3 regions of the Planococcus dechangensis genome follow, and region 1 is predicted to be linked to each of the others. Evidence: riboswitches for the same ligand, from Rfam matches in the RefSeq annotation. Region 1 holds a riboswitch; each other region holds the start of a gene.
What was found. Region 1 has a riboswitch for thiamine pyrophosphate ahead of ACFO5U_RS04855 (YkoF family thiamine/hydroxymethylpyrimidine-binding protein). Riboswitches for the same ligand answer to the same signal wherever they lie in the genome.
Positions count from the first base shown of each region.

Region 2: another riboswitch for thiamine pyrophosphate. It lies ahead of ACFO5U_RS10070 (lipoate--protein ligase family protein); the one in region 1 lies ahead of ACFO5U_RS04855 (YkoF family thiamine/hydroxymethylpyrimidine-binding protein).
Region 3: another riboswitch for thiamine pyrophosphate. It lies ahead of tenA (thiaminase II); the one in region 1 lies ahead of ACFO5U_RS04855 (YkoF family thiamine/hydroxymethylpyrimidine-binding protein).

Region 1 is NZ_JBHSGL010000005.1:358,357-362,811, reverse strand. Features, by position in the region: gene ACFO5U_RS04865 (ABC transporter ATP-binding protein) at 1-867, opposite strand, end outside; gene ACFO5U_RS04860 (ECF transporter S component) at 833-1,414, opposite strand; gene ACFO5U_RS04855 (YkoF family thiamine/hydroxymethylpyrimidine-binding protein) at 1,407-2,006, opposite strand; TPP riboswitch at 2,093-2,197, opposite strand; gene ACFO5U_RS04850 (hypothetical protein) at 2,374-2,574, shown strand; gene ACFO5U_RS04845 (protein adenylyltransferase SelO) at 2,685-4,145, opposite strand; gene citZ (citrate synthase) at 4,308-4,455, opposite strand, start outside.
Region 2 is NZ_JBHSGL010000005.1:1,405,685-1,410,139, reverse strand. Features, by position in the region: gene hmpA (NO-inducible flavohemoprotein) at 1-339, opposite strand, end outside; gene ACFO5U_RS10085 (RrF2 family transcriptional regulator) at 555-989, shown strand; gene ACFO5U_RS10080 (pyridoxamine 5'-phosphate oxidase family protein) at 1,019-1,441, opposite strand; gene ACFO5U_RS10075 (hypothetical protein) at 1,506-1,736, opposite strand; TPP riboswitch at 2,036-2,142, shown strand; gene ACFO5U_RS10070 (lipoate--protein ligase family protein) at 2,191-3,069, shown strand; gene lipA (lipoyl synthase) at 3,066-4,010, shown strand; gene ACFO5U_RS10060 (DUF4825 domain-containing protein) at 4,054-4,455, shown strand, end outside.
Region 3 is NZ_JBHSGL010000005.1:1,186,439-1,190,893, forward strand. Features, by position in the region: gene thiE (thiamine phosphate synthase) at 1-135, opposite strand, end outside; gene thiD (bifunctional hydroxymethylpyrimidine kinase/phosphomethylpyrimidine kinase) at 80-958, opposite strand; gene thiM (hydroxyethylthiazole kinase) at 948-1,709, opposite strand; gene tenA (thiaminase II) at 1,702-2,391, opposite strand; TPP riboswitch at 2,479-2,580, opposite strand; gene ACFO5U_RS09150 (AI-2E family transporter) at 3,267-4,349, opposite strand.

The DNA of each region.
Region 1 (4,455 bases):
CGTGACTTGACCGCTTATCAGTGCCAGAGAGATGTCGCTGATCAGCCGGATCCCATTTTTTGAAACTGTCAATTGCTCTGCGGCTAATAATGTGTCTTGACGAATCGAGCGTTTGCGCCGTGTGAAAAAAGTCGGCGATTTTGCGTCGAATGCTGCGTCCTTGCCGATGGTGCCATCCTTTGTCAGCGCGATTTCACGGTCGAAAAAAGCACCCCATAGCTCCAGTTTATGTTCGATAGCGACGACAGTGAGCTGATGCTCGGCCTGTAAAGCATCGAGCCATGACACGAATTCCATTGCAGTGACAGGGTCCAAATGAGTGAGCGGTTCATCCAAAAGCAAACATTTCGGTTCCATAATCAATGCACAGGCTGTCGCAACACGTTGCTTCCATCCGCCTGATAAAGTTTGGATGATACGTTTTCGATATTCCACTAACCCTGTCTTCGATAAGATGGCATCAATGCGATATTGCATGTCTTCACGCGGTGTATGAAGATTTTCCAAAGTGAAGGCCAGTTCTTCTTCCACTGTCGGCATGCAAAACTGGGCGTCCGGATCCTGAAAAACGGTGGCGATCGTTTTGTTGATTTCCCCCGCTTCATAACGATCGGACTGTTTGCCGTATATATCGAGTGAGCCCGACACGATGCCGTCGCAATTTGCTGGGTACAATCGGTTCAATAAATAAAGCAAGGACGATTTTCCGCATCCGCTCGGTCCTGTGATGACGACACGCTGGCCTTGTTCGATGGATAATGTTAAATGGTTTAAAGTCGCCTGTTGAGTATCTGGATAGCAGAAGCTGTAATCTTCCAGTGCAAAAGCTTGGCTACGCACCGGCATCGCTCTTTTCCGTCCGGGCAATTGCATAACCCCTCAGCGAGCCGGTTGCAAGCAAGCCATCCGCGATGTATTTCCCGCCGATTCCCGCAATGATAGCGCCGCTCATCACTCGCAATGTGAACATTAGCGCGACAAACGATGGATCAAGCGCCGCATAGCCGGATAGAAAATAGCCATAGACAAAACTGAACACACCAGCTAAAGCGCCAGCAAGCATCAAAACCCCGATATGGAAATGACGGTAGCGCGTCAGTGCGAAGGCGGCTTCCGCGCCCAGGCCTTGGATAATGCCGGATAAAATGAGGCGCGGGCCGACCGCGTTGCCAAGCATCACTTCAATGGTCGCAGCCAAAGTTTCCGGCAAGAGGGCAGCTCCGGGTTTGCGGATGATGTACATGCAGATGATCGAAACGATAAACCAGATGCCAAACATCCATTCATAAGCGAGCGGGCCGATGACGCCGGCCCAAATATTGCCAATGTGGAGAAACACCAAATAAATAATGCCGAAGACGACACCGAACAAGGACATGAGGACGATTTCCTTTAATTTCCATGATTTAAGCATGCTGGCCACCTATATGCGAAGGGCTGTTGATGCTCATCGAGACCGTCATGACGAGGTGAGGGTGTTCGTCGGTGCGGGCTTGGGTGAAACTTTCTTCATAGAACTTGAATACCTCATGAATGTCGCCGTGGATGCCGCTTGCGTAATGCATCGAATCGTTCCAGACCCCGTGTGCTTTTGCGCGTTCAACTTCCCGATAGATGACCGCCATATAGTCCGGGTTATTCATTGGATAAAGCGCAAATTGAGACGATACATATTGAGAAGCAGGATCGGTATTTGCCAGTTCGTCTTCGACTTCTAAATAATTGTCTCCAGCCGAATCTCCTGGACAGCCGATTGAAAATGTACCGGATAGCGCAATATGCTCTTTTGTTTTCGCTGCATGCAGCACCAGTGCCTTGGCGACATTGAAAACATGATGCTGTTTGCCGCGTATGACAGTCGACACATCATCCGTTTGCATCCAGACATTCGATGTATCCGTCTCGGCCAAGGCAGTTTTAAGAATTCGGATAAAGTTGTCGCTCATCGGATGCATCGAAAAACGAAAGCCGACAATGGGGCTCGTGCCGCAAAAAATGGGTTCCATAAAAAATTCCTCCTAAAAATGTGCACAAAAAAAGCCGCATCCGTGAAGATGCAGCCACTGTCCCAAATCATTAAAAGGTTTTGTTTTGGAAAGTCACTACACTTCCTCACGCAGGTCCTAACCTGTTCGAGTCATAAGGGATCGGAGCAAAAGCTCTCATCTCAGCAAAATATGCACCCCTAGTGCAGAAAACGCTATGCTTTTTTAGTGTCGGGTTGACCCGATGGCTCTAGTCTAGAGCAATGGCTCCATGAAGTAAAGGCTTTTTGATTTTTTGGCAATCCAGTGAACTTGTCGCCTAATAAGCATATTCACTGCGGGAGCGGGTAAAGAAGAAGAGTCACTTATTTTTAGGAGGAAACCAATCATGGCACAAACTAAAAAGTACCGCGTCGTTTATCATTTAGGGAGCGGAGTAGAAGCAGCAATCGTTGTCGAAGCCGGAAGCCCGAAAGAAGCAGCTAGTGGACTGGACTCTGACAGCATGTTGGAATTCACTGGCGAAAAAAACACCTTTTTCCAATTCAGAATGAGCGAAGTGAAAATGGTAAGCGTTACAGAGTTGTGATTTGAATAATTATTCAATTGAATAATTTTATTCATGAATAAAAATGAATAGATATTAAAGTGAATAACGATGTGAAGAAAAAAGCTCTGCGAGTTTTCCCGCAGAGCTTTTTATGTGCCGCAAAATGTGCGGTAAGGCGGTGTTGAAGGGGGCGGAGGTGCCGCGAAATCTTGTTGTTCAGCTGAATGGGCATAAGGGTTCTTAAGTATTGACAATAATTTTTCAGTGACGCTGTAATCCCCTTGTTCAGCTGCGGCAATCGCAGCTTCAACCCGATGGTTCCTTGGAATGACTGCCGGGTTTCGGCTCTTCATCAAATCCAGGCTGTCATTTGCCGAACGGCCTTCCTGCTGTTGACGGGCCGTCCATTTCTCGCGCCAGTTGTCGAATGCTGCCCCCGTTAAATTCGGTTCTGTCACTTCGTCGAATGTGAGTGCACGGAACGTATTGGTGTAGTCTGCGTGTGTACTTTGCATCAGATCGAGCAATTCATTGATCAACTTTGCATCTTCCGGTTGTTCCGTGAATAAGCCAAGCTTCTCACGCATGCCTTTTTCGAAATAGTCTTTTTGCTGAATAACATATTCTTCTAAAGACTGTTGCATAACAGAAAGTGCCTGCTGTTCTGGCATATCATCGAGCAAAGGAAATAGGGATTCTGCAAAGCGCGCTAAGTTCCATCCGCCAATCAATGGCTGGTTGCGGTAGGCATAGCGGCCGCCTGCATCAATGGAACTAAATACCGCCTGTGCATCGTAATGATCTAAAAATGCACAAGGGCCATAATCGATCGTTTCGCCGCTGATGGCCATATTGTCGGTGTTCATGACGCCATGGACAAATCCGCTGAGTTGCCATTTAGCGATAAGTGCCGCTTGTTTTTTCGCGGCGCGGCGGAATAACTCGATATAATCATTGTCCTGAATATCGGGGAAATGCCGTTGGATCGTGTAATCCGCAAGTGCGCGTAAATCGTCTACCGATCGGTATTTTGCGGTGTATTGAAAAGTGCCGACCCGAATATGGCTTGATGCAACGCGCGTTAAAATGGCGCCGGGCTCTGCCGAGTGCCGCTGGATCTTTTCGCCTGTCAACACCACAGCCAGGCTGCGGCTGGTGGGAATTCCGAGTGCGTGCATGCCTTCACTGATAATATATTCCCGCAGCATCGGGCCTACTGCCGCCCGTCCGTCACCGCCGCGTGAAAACGGAGTGAGGCCTGCGCCTTTTAACTGGATATCGAATAATTCGCCAGTCGGTGTTTGCTGTTCTCCGATTAAAATAGCCCGACCGTCGCCAAGCATCGTGAATTGGCCGAATTGATGTCCGGCATAGGCTTGTGCAAGAGGGAGGCTTCCATCGGGAAATTGGTTGCCCGCAAAAATCTGCAGCGCCTCTGATGTCCGGAGTTTGTCCGTGTCAAACCCAAGTGAGACGGCAAGCTCCTCGTTTAACATAAGCAGTTGAGGAGATGCGACGGGGTTGGCTTGCATTGGTGCATATAATGTTTTCGGAAGTTGTGCATAGGTGTTGCGCAGATTCCATCCGCTGTTCGAGCTTTGCGTCTTCATGAGAGCGCCTCCTGTCGTAAGCTGGTTGGAGCTTTGTCCTTTGGTGTCATTATACCGCGTTGAAAAACCGGGAAACAAGGAAAGGGGATTAATAAGCTGGAAATAAAAAACTTGAGCCGGATCCCCTATGACGGGTTTCGGCTCAAGCGATATCAGGTGGAGTTAGCGCTGTTCTACTGGTACATAAGTTTGCATGCCCGGCCCGATATACTCGGCACGTGGGCGGATCAGGCGGTTGTCGGAATATTGCTCCAAAATATGCGCGAGCCAGCCTGACGCACGCGATACCGCGAAGATCGGCGTGAACAGG
Region 2 (4,455 bases), 1.0 Mb from region 1:
CGCGTCTCCGAGCACTTCTTTGATTGCTTTCAGCAAATATTCTCCGACGATTGGATAATGTTCCGCTTTGACGCCAAGGCTCACGTGCTTATGGGCGATTTGTTCAACGACCGGGAGAATCGCTTCCAAATTATCGATATGAACGGCAGCCGCATAAACAGTATTGGCAAGTGCAGCTTGCTGGCGTCCTTGTTTTTGATTTGCTTGGTTGAAGATATTTAAAAGTTCAGGATGTGCTTCGAACATATTGCTGTAAAAGACAGTCGTGATGGTTTTTCCGTGTTCAGCTAATACAGGGGCGGTGGATTTGACGATTGTTCTTGTTTGTTCGGATAACATAGTCAATCTCTCCTTTTGTTTTCTATAGTTTCACTATACTCCTGAGAACGGTTTAAAGATATATTTAAAATACATCTTTAAAATTTGGACACATTTATTTTCACAGAAAAGTCACACATGGAATTTCTCCCTGAAAAGCTTGAAATGTGTAGAGGCGTTTACTTTTCAGAAATTAAGGCGGCGAGTATAATGGATGTTCAGGGAAGGTGAGAACGATGAGATTAACGATGTATACGGATTACTCATTGCGTGTGCTCATTTACTTGGGCACAAAAGATAATGGTAAACTGACAACCATCCAGGAAATATCCGATGCCTATCATATATCCAAAAATCATTTGATGAAAGTGACGTTCGAACTTGGAAAAGCTGGTTTTATCGAAACCGTACGGGGACGCGGAGGCGGCATTCGCTTAGCGGATCGCCCTGAGAATATCAATGTCGGGGCTGTTGTACGCCAAATGGAAGAAGATTTCCATTTGGTGGAATGCTTCAACCCGGAAGGCAATACATGCCCGATTTCTCCGATTTGTGGATTGCGCGGAGTATTGGGCAAAGCATTGAATGCATACTTAGCCGTTTTGGACGAATACACTTTGCAGGATCTTCTATTTAATAAAGAAGGGTTGCGTGACCTTTTGCGCACGTAAAAAAGCCTCCGATACCGGAGGCTTTTCGTTTACAGTTCAATTGTTTGGGGATCTTTTCCTTTGCGGTTCATCAAACGGACGCGTGCTGGCGTAATAGCTAGAATGATTAGGTTTGGATCATCCGGGCCTTCAAACCATCCGCGGAGATGTTCATTCCATACTTTATCGATCATTTCCCGGTCATCGCGCAGTGACATTTGCCCTTCGATTTCTAAGAAACTGTCGCCAACGCCTTCGCCTTCATAGCCAAGCAGGATGTGGGCGTTCGGATTTTTCTCTAGTTCCTCCACTTTTTGTGTTTGTTTGCTTGTAGCTGTATACAAAGTGAATTCATCGTTGAAAAAAGTCATATAACGTGAATGTGGTTTATTGTCTTTGATGGTTGCCAATGTGCCGATCATGCTGTCCTCGAGTATTTGGAGTGCAGCTTTTTTCAGTTCTTGTTGTGCCATTGCAATCTCTCCTTTGCTTTTGGTGGTTACATAATAAATCGCGGAGTTTGATTCCGCGGTGAAATTAATCTGGATATTTTTCGTCGCTTGATGAACTATCTTTCGTATCCCGAGGCTTTTTCTCATCTTGCATATCCTGTTTCAAGTCTTCCAATGGGATAGCGTCGACGTTCATTTCCTCTTCGTGCATTTCATTCAATGTTTTTTTGTCTGTTTTGATACCTTCCGGGTTGTCCATTGCTGCCCCATCGCGGGTTTTTCGGTCTTTTTCGTTAAAATGGTTTTTTTCTGCCATAATTAGCACCTCTCCTTTAACGTTCTTGTCTATCTATTCCTTAATCGCGATGCTTTAAAACATTGAGGTCTGCTCGGAAAAACGAATGAGCATACGAAAAGCGAACGGTTCAATAAGGCAAGCGAGCGAAAAGTATATGGACTTTATTTCTGTAGGTAAGTGCTGTCTTGACTTCTTTGCTATTCAAAAAATTATTTAACTGAGGGCACTTGTGAAAAATGTGATGAAAGTGAAAAAATACTATTTTGTATATTGAGATTTCTTGGAAGGAATGATAAGCTCGTAGAGAATAATACATAGCTGACCACTGGGGGAGCCGGAATTGACTGGCTGAGACGAGCGAATGCTTGGACTCCTTGAACCTGATCTGGACCATGCCAGCGTAGGGAAGTGGTGCGTATGCTTCCTATTGTCTGCATACACCGCTTTCCCCATGGGATTGCGGTGTTTTTTTATGGATTCGGGAGTATGCATAAGCGGAGAGGAGACGAGACGCTTGGAAGAAACATGGAGCTATATCGAATCAGGACCGTGCTCGCCAGCTTACAATATGGCGATGGATGAAGCAATTATGAATTGGCAGCGTAGAACCGGCATGCCGCCCGTCCTGCGATTTTACAGTTGGGCACCGGCAGGGATTTCAGTCGGCTTTTTCCAGAAACTGAACGGCAGCATCGATCTTGAAGCAGCAGCAAAATTAGGCATTCCTTTAGTTAGGAGACAGACTGGTGGAAAAGCCGTCCTGCATGATCACGAGCTGACGTACAGCGTAGTGATTCCGGAACAGCATCCATCCATGCCGAAATCAGTGAAAGAAGCGTATTTGGTTATTTCACGAGGATTGCTTGAAGGCTACAGGAACTTAGGGATTCAAGCAGAACTCGCGGCAGAGACGAAACGCCAAAAAGAATCTTCAGCGGTGTGCTTTGAAGAGCCTTCTTGGCACGAACTGACGGTGGCGGGGAAAAAAGCGGCAGGCAGCGCCCAGACAAGAAAGCAAGGCATCATTTTGCAGCATGGATCAATTCCGCTGTCGCTTGATGAAGCGAATTTGTTCGAACTGTTTGTTTATCCGAATAGCGCGGTAAAGGAAAGGGCGCGCAACGCGTTCCGAAGTCGCGCAGTGGCGATCAACGATTTGATGGAAGAGCCGGCAGACTTCAACAAAGTGCAGGCGGCGTTTAAGAGCGGGTTCGAAACAGGACTGAATATCAGGTTGGAAAAGTTTGAGCCGCCGCCGGAGCTGCTTGAAGAGGTGTGCATGCTTGAAATGAAGTACGCGAGTGAGGAATGGAACTTTAGGCGAGAAGAGAAAGGGGAGCTTATGCGATGACGAAAACAAAGCAGCGTGAACGGAAACCCGAATGGTTGAAAGTGAAATTGAACACGAACGAAACTTATAATGACTTGAAGAAATTGATGCGCGAAAAGAATTTGAATACGGTCTGTGAAGAAGCTAAATGCCCGAACATCCACGAATGTTGGAGCGAGCGGCGTACAGCCACTTTCATGATCCTTGGCGACACATGTACGCGGGCTTGCCGTTTCTGTGCGGTCAAAACCGGCCTGCCGAATGAATTGGACCTCGGCGAACCAGAACGTGTAGCAGAGTCTACGGAAATCATGAACTTGAAGCATGTCGTCGTTACAGCGGTGGCACGTGATGACTTGAAAGATGGAGGGGCAGCGGTATTTGCTGAAACAGTGCGTGCCATCCACCGGAAAATGCCGGAAACAACCGTCGAAATTTTGCCGTCCGATATGAAAGGCGATTACGAGAGCCTGCATATGCTGATGAGCAGTGAACCGGATATTTTCAACCATAATATCGAAACGGTTCGCCGCCTGACGAAGCGAGTCCGTGCAAGAGCCACTTATGACCGTTCGCTGGAATTATTGCTGCGCGTCAAAGAAATTGCGCCTCACGTGCCAACAAAATCGAGCATCATGGTAGGGCTTGGCGAAACGAAAGAAGAGATTATTGAAGCAATGGACGATCTTCTGGCGCACAAAGTCGACATCATGACTATTGGCCAGTATTTGCAGCCGACGCTCAAGCATTTGGATGTCGAACGCTATTACCACCCGGATGAATTTGCCGAATTGAAAGAAATCGCACTCGCGAAAGGCTTCAAGCATTGTGAAGCCGGCCCGATGGTGCGTTCGTCGTATCATGCAGATGAGCAAGTGAACGAAACCTCCGTTCAGCGCCGCATCAAATACATGAAAGGCGTTGAATCAACAGGGGCAAAAATTGACCGGATCGAATTCTAACAAGAAGGTGCATGGAAATTTCTTTTGGGAGAAGGTGGTGAGCATGTTGGAGAAGAAGGCTGTAGCAGCACTGCTATTACCCTTTCTGCTGCTCTTTTTCAGCGCATGCACTCCAGTGTCTGAGGCAGATGAACCGGATCTCTTCCGATATGAAGGGGCATCGGTAGGAAATAACAGCGCTATCGTCAATACCGTTATCCATCTGCCGGGGACAGAACACTTTACAGGAATTAAACTTGAAACGAAACAACAGCCTTATGGAATTATCCTAGCTTATGATTGGTCTGAGTCTTCCTTATCGCACAAAGAAACCGCTGTCTACAATGCTACGTATTTGTTTACGCTTATCGACAATGTGGACTGGATTCAATTTGACTTTGACACTGGGTCAGACATGAAGCAGTACCGATTGACGAGAGAGCAATTAGAAGAATGGTACGGAGTA
Region 3 (4,455 bases), 830 kb from region 1:
AGCGCCTTCGCCTTTTTCACGCAGCTGAAAATGCGTGATGCCGCCTTCGAGTGCTTGTTCAAGCAACGCGAGTGGATCTTTAGTACCGGCGTTGGGCGTACCCATTAGAAAATAAATCGCTGGATTGTCGAACAAGGTGAACTACCTCCTTTTCCTTAGATTCACGATAAGCGGCATGATGGGTCGGGCCGTGGCCGCTGCCGATCCCGAGCGGATGGGCGAGCGCCGCTTGGATAAATTCCTTGGCGGTAAATAGCGCCTCTTCCATCGTCCGGCCTTTTCCGAGTTCCGCAGTCAGTGCGGCGGAAAACGTACAGCCTGTGCCGTGAGTCTCTTTTGTCGCCAGCCGTTCCGAGCGCAGGAACAGCATCATGCCGTCTTGGTCCAAATAAAAGTCTTCTGCAACGTCAGGGTCGGTGCTATGGCCGCCTTTAATGATGACCGCTCCCGCGCCGAGCTGTAAAATCGCTTCGGCCGCCTGCTTGCGTGACTCCGTGTCTATGATTTGGATGCCGCTCAAGACTTCCGCTTCCGGAATGTTCGGTGTGATGAGTGCGGCTAGCGGGATGAGCGAATGTTTGATGGCCTCGACCGCTTCTTGTTGGAGCAAGGAAGCGCCGCCTTTGGCGATCATGACGGGATCGATGACGAGATTTCCCCAATGATAGCGCTTGATTCCTTGTGTCACTTCTTCTATGAGATTTGCGTCGAATAGCATGCCGGTTTTTACGGCACGAATATCGAAATCAGTTCCGATGGCATCGATTTGTTGTTTGACTGCCTGCTGGTCCATCGGGTAAATGCCGTGAACGCCGGTCGTGTTTTGCGCTGTGACCGCCGTCAAGACCGAACAACCGAATGTACCGAGCTCTTGGAAGGTTTTCAAATCTGCCTGAATGCCGGCACCGCCGCCAGAATCCGATCCGGCGATGGTCAATACTTGTGGTTTAGCGTTCATGTAAAGCCGCCTCCTGTTGTTTTGACAGTTCATCCAAAAACGTCATCTGAAAAGTGCCAGGCGATAGGGCTATTTTCGCAGCGCGTTCACCTGCATTTCCGTAATACTGCAAGCCTTTGGCGACAGCTTCCACCGGCTGTTCTTCACGGTCGGTCAGAAAGGCCGCGAGCACTGCACTCAGCAGACAACCCATGCCGGTGACCGACGCCATCAAGGAATGCCCAGCGGTGATCCATTCCATCCTTTCGCCGTCTGTCACGATATCGACTCTTCCGGTCACGGCGACGAGCGTGTTGTACGTAAACGCCACATGTTTAGCGAGTTCTGCAATATCCCCTTCGCCCTCGCCAGCATCGACGCCTCGCGCTTGCCAGTCCGCTCCTGCTATGGCCGCCAGTTCGCCAGCGTTGCAACGTAAAAGAGTAATGTCCAATTGTTCGAGTAAATGTTTCACCGCTTCCAATCGGTAGCTGGTCGCGCCCGCGCCGACCGGGTCCAAAACGATCGGAATACCTTTTTCCATGGCGGCATTTCCAGCGATGAGCATGCTTTTCAAGGAGCGCTCCGTGATCGTGCCGATATTGAGTGACAAGGCATCCGCGTGACCGGTCAGTTCTGCGACTTCCAGTTCCTCGTCGCCCATCACGGGAGACACGCCGAATGCGAGCAGCCCGTTTGCCTGAAAGTTGGAGACGACGTGATTGGTGATGCAGTGGATCAACGGTTTTTGGATGCGTAATTCCCTAAGCATGGCGCACACTCTCCTCTCTTGATGGCAGCTCCCAGCTTTCCATCGTCCACGCTTGTTGCCAGAACTGCCATTCGTAATAGCTGCTTCTCATAAAGCGCGTCTTCAATTCTTTGCGGCGCGCTTCGGGCAAGCCTTCAGCCAATTGGTTCATGCGCTCGATTTGTTCATTCACGAGTTCGCCGAACCATTCCGAGCCGTAAGTGCCGATCCAACGCTGGAAAATCGGCTCTTCCGGTGTGGCGTCTTTCAAGCGTTCGCCGATTTCATAATACAGCCAGTAGCATGGCAGTATCGCCGCGAGCACGTCAGCCAGATCGCCTTCAGCGGAGCGGTACATATGGGAGACGTACGCATAAGCGTGAGGAGATGGTTCGAATACTGCCCAGTCTTCGTCGGTGACGCCGAGCAATTCCATGAATGATTCGTGAAGCGCCATCTCCGCAGCACAGGTTTGTTCGGCGTGGTGCGCGAATGATTGGGTCGTGGCGAGGTCTGTCGCCTTGACTGCGCCGAGCGCCTGCACTTTGGCGAAATGGGTCAGGTAATAAGCGTCTTGCATGACGTAAAATTTGAAAACGTCGAGCGGCAAGTCCCCTTTGGCAATGCCTTTGACGAAAGGGTGTTCAAAGCTTGCGTTCCATAAATCTGCACATTCCAAGCGTAGTTCTTCACAAAATGTCATGTCGCTCTCTCCTTTTTGGGGCAAAATAAAACACCGCTTCCCTAGGTAGGGAAGCGGCGGTAGAGGTCAGCTGGAAATTTGAGAAAGCTCACGACTCGCCCACTTCCCTACGCTGGTATAATCCAGATCAGGTTCAAAGGGTCCGAGCGATGCTCGTCTCAGCCAGTAATGGCTCCCCTAGTGGTAGCGATATTTAGTTGTTGTCGGGATTACTATATCATAGCTGGCGGACGAATTCAAAACTTTGTGAATTTGATGGACGTAATGCTTCTATAGTTTTCTTGCACTGGTTGGGGAATCGCTTCTCTGGACTAGGATTAGAATGCAATGTGTTAGAAGATGTATGTGTACATGTGTCGCTGGTTTTACTGACGTCATATTTAGTGTCGCCGCCTGGCTTTGGGATGGCCTTTCGCAATGAGCCAAGAAAACCACTTGTCTCATTGCTTCGGCTCACCCTTATCGCTAGTCGGCTTTTCGTTTTCTTTGAGACTAGCCAGTTAAGGTCGAGCTTTCTTTAAAGGTTTCGTCCACCGGTTGGGGAATCGCTTCCCTAGAATAGGATCAGGAGGCAGTGAGTTAGAACTTGCATGTGTATATGTGTTGCTGATTTTTATGGTGTCACATAGTGTATCGCCGCCTGGCTTTGGGATGGCCTCTTGCCATAAGCCAGAAAATACGCCTGTCTTATGGCATCGGCTCACCCGTTTACGCTAGGCGGCTTTTCTTTTTCTTTGATGCTAGATAGTTAAAGCTGTGCTTTCTTTGTAGATTTCGTCTACTGATTGGGGAATCACTTCCCTATAGAAGTTGTGTGGGTGTTAATTATGGCCACAAAAAAAGCCCTGCTTTTGACAGGGCTTTTGTTTCGTTGTTCACCGCATCGCGGGATAACGCAGGCGCACTAGGCGGTATAGGTTTTGAACGATGGCTTTGCCTACTGCGTATGTTGGGATGACCAGGATCATGCCGACGAGTCCGGCCAAATTGCCCCCTATATACAATAGGAAAATGATGGTGACGGGATGAACCGAGAGCTTCTTTCCCATGACGTTTGGCGAGATCAAATTGCTTTCCACTTGTTGGATGATCACGATGGCGATCAGCACCCACAAGGCAAGAATCGGATCTTGGAAAAACGCCACAACCACAGCCGGAATTGCCCCGATCACTGGGCCTAAGAACGGGATGACGTTCGTGACGGTCGCTACAAGTGCCAAGATGATGGCGTAGTCGACGCCGAGTATCAGATAAGCGATAAAACAAAACACGCCGACAAACAAACTGACGATCGCTTGGCCTTGGATATAGGCGCTGAGGTTCTCGTCCATGTCGTGCAGGATTTTGGCTCCTTCTTCTCTTGAATCTTGCGGCAGCAGGCGGAGGAAGCTAGCTGGCAATCTGTCGCCGTCTTTCAGTAAAAAGAACAGCACAAATGGGACAACGATCAATGAAGTGAGCGCACTGATCAGCACACCTGTAAAGCTAAGGATGTTAGAACCGATGCCAGTCAGTGTATTTCTGAAATTCCCAGCTATCACGTCCGGATTCACGTCAGGCAAAAAATCCTGTTCCTGAATATAGCTCCACCATTGACTGGATAGCGCTGCATTTGCTTGGTTCTGAACTTCCCTAACAATCGTTGGGAAATTCTCTATTAAAGCTTGAATCTGGCGGAAAATCAGCGGGCCAATCCATAATGAAAAACCGACCAATAATCCGATGAAAGCTGCAAAAATGATGAGAATCGAGACGACCCGCGGCATTTTTCTGGATAAAAGCTTGACCAATGGCCGGAAAATATAAAACAAGATCCCGCCAATGATGATGATCGGCATAAGTGTGGAGAAAGCCACGCCAATCGGATAAAACACAAATGGCACACGTACGGCCAGATTGATGATGGCAAAAATCACAAGAACATACATAAGAAAACGAAACCATTTCGTCTTTGGCATTTCCATACTCCTTTCAACTAACTCAATGTCTTTGTTCCATCCATATTGAGTTCTATTTCTCTTTGCTAGAAAAAGAGATTGGTTAGCTAAATTCTTTCTCTATTAC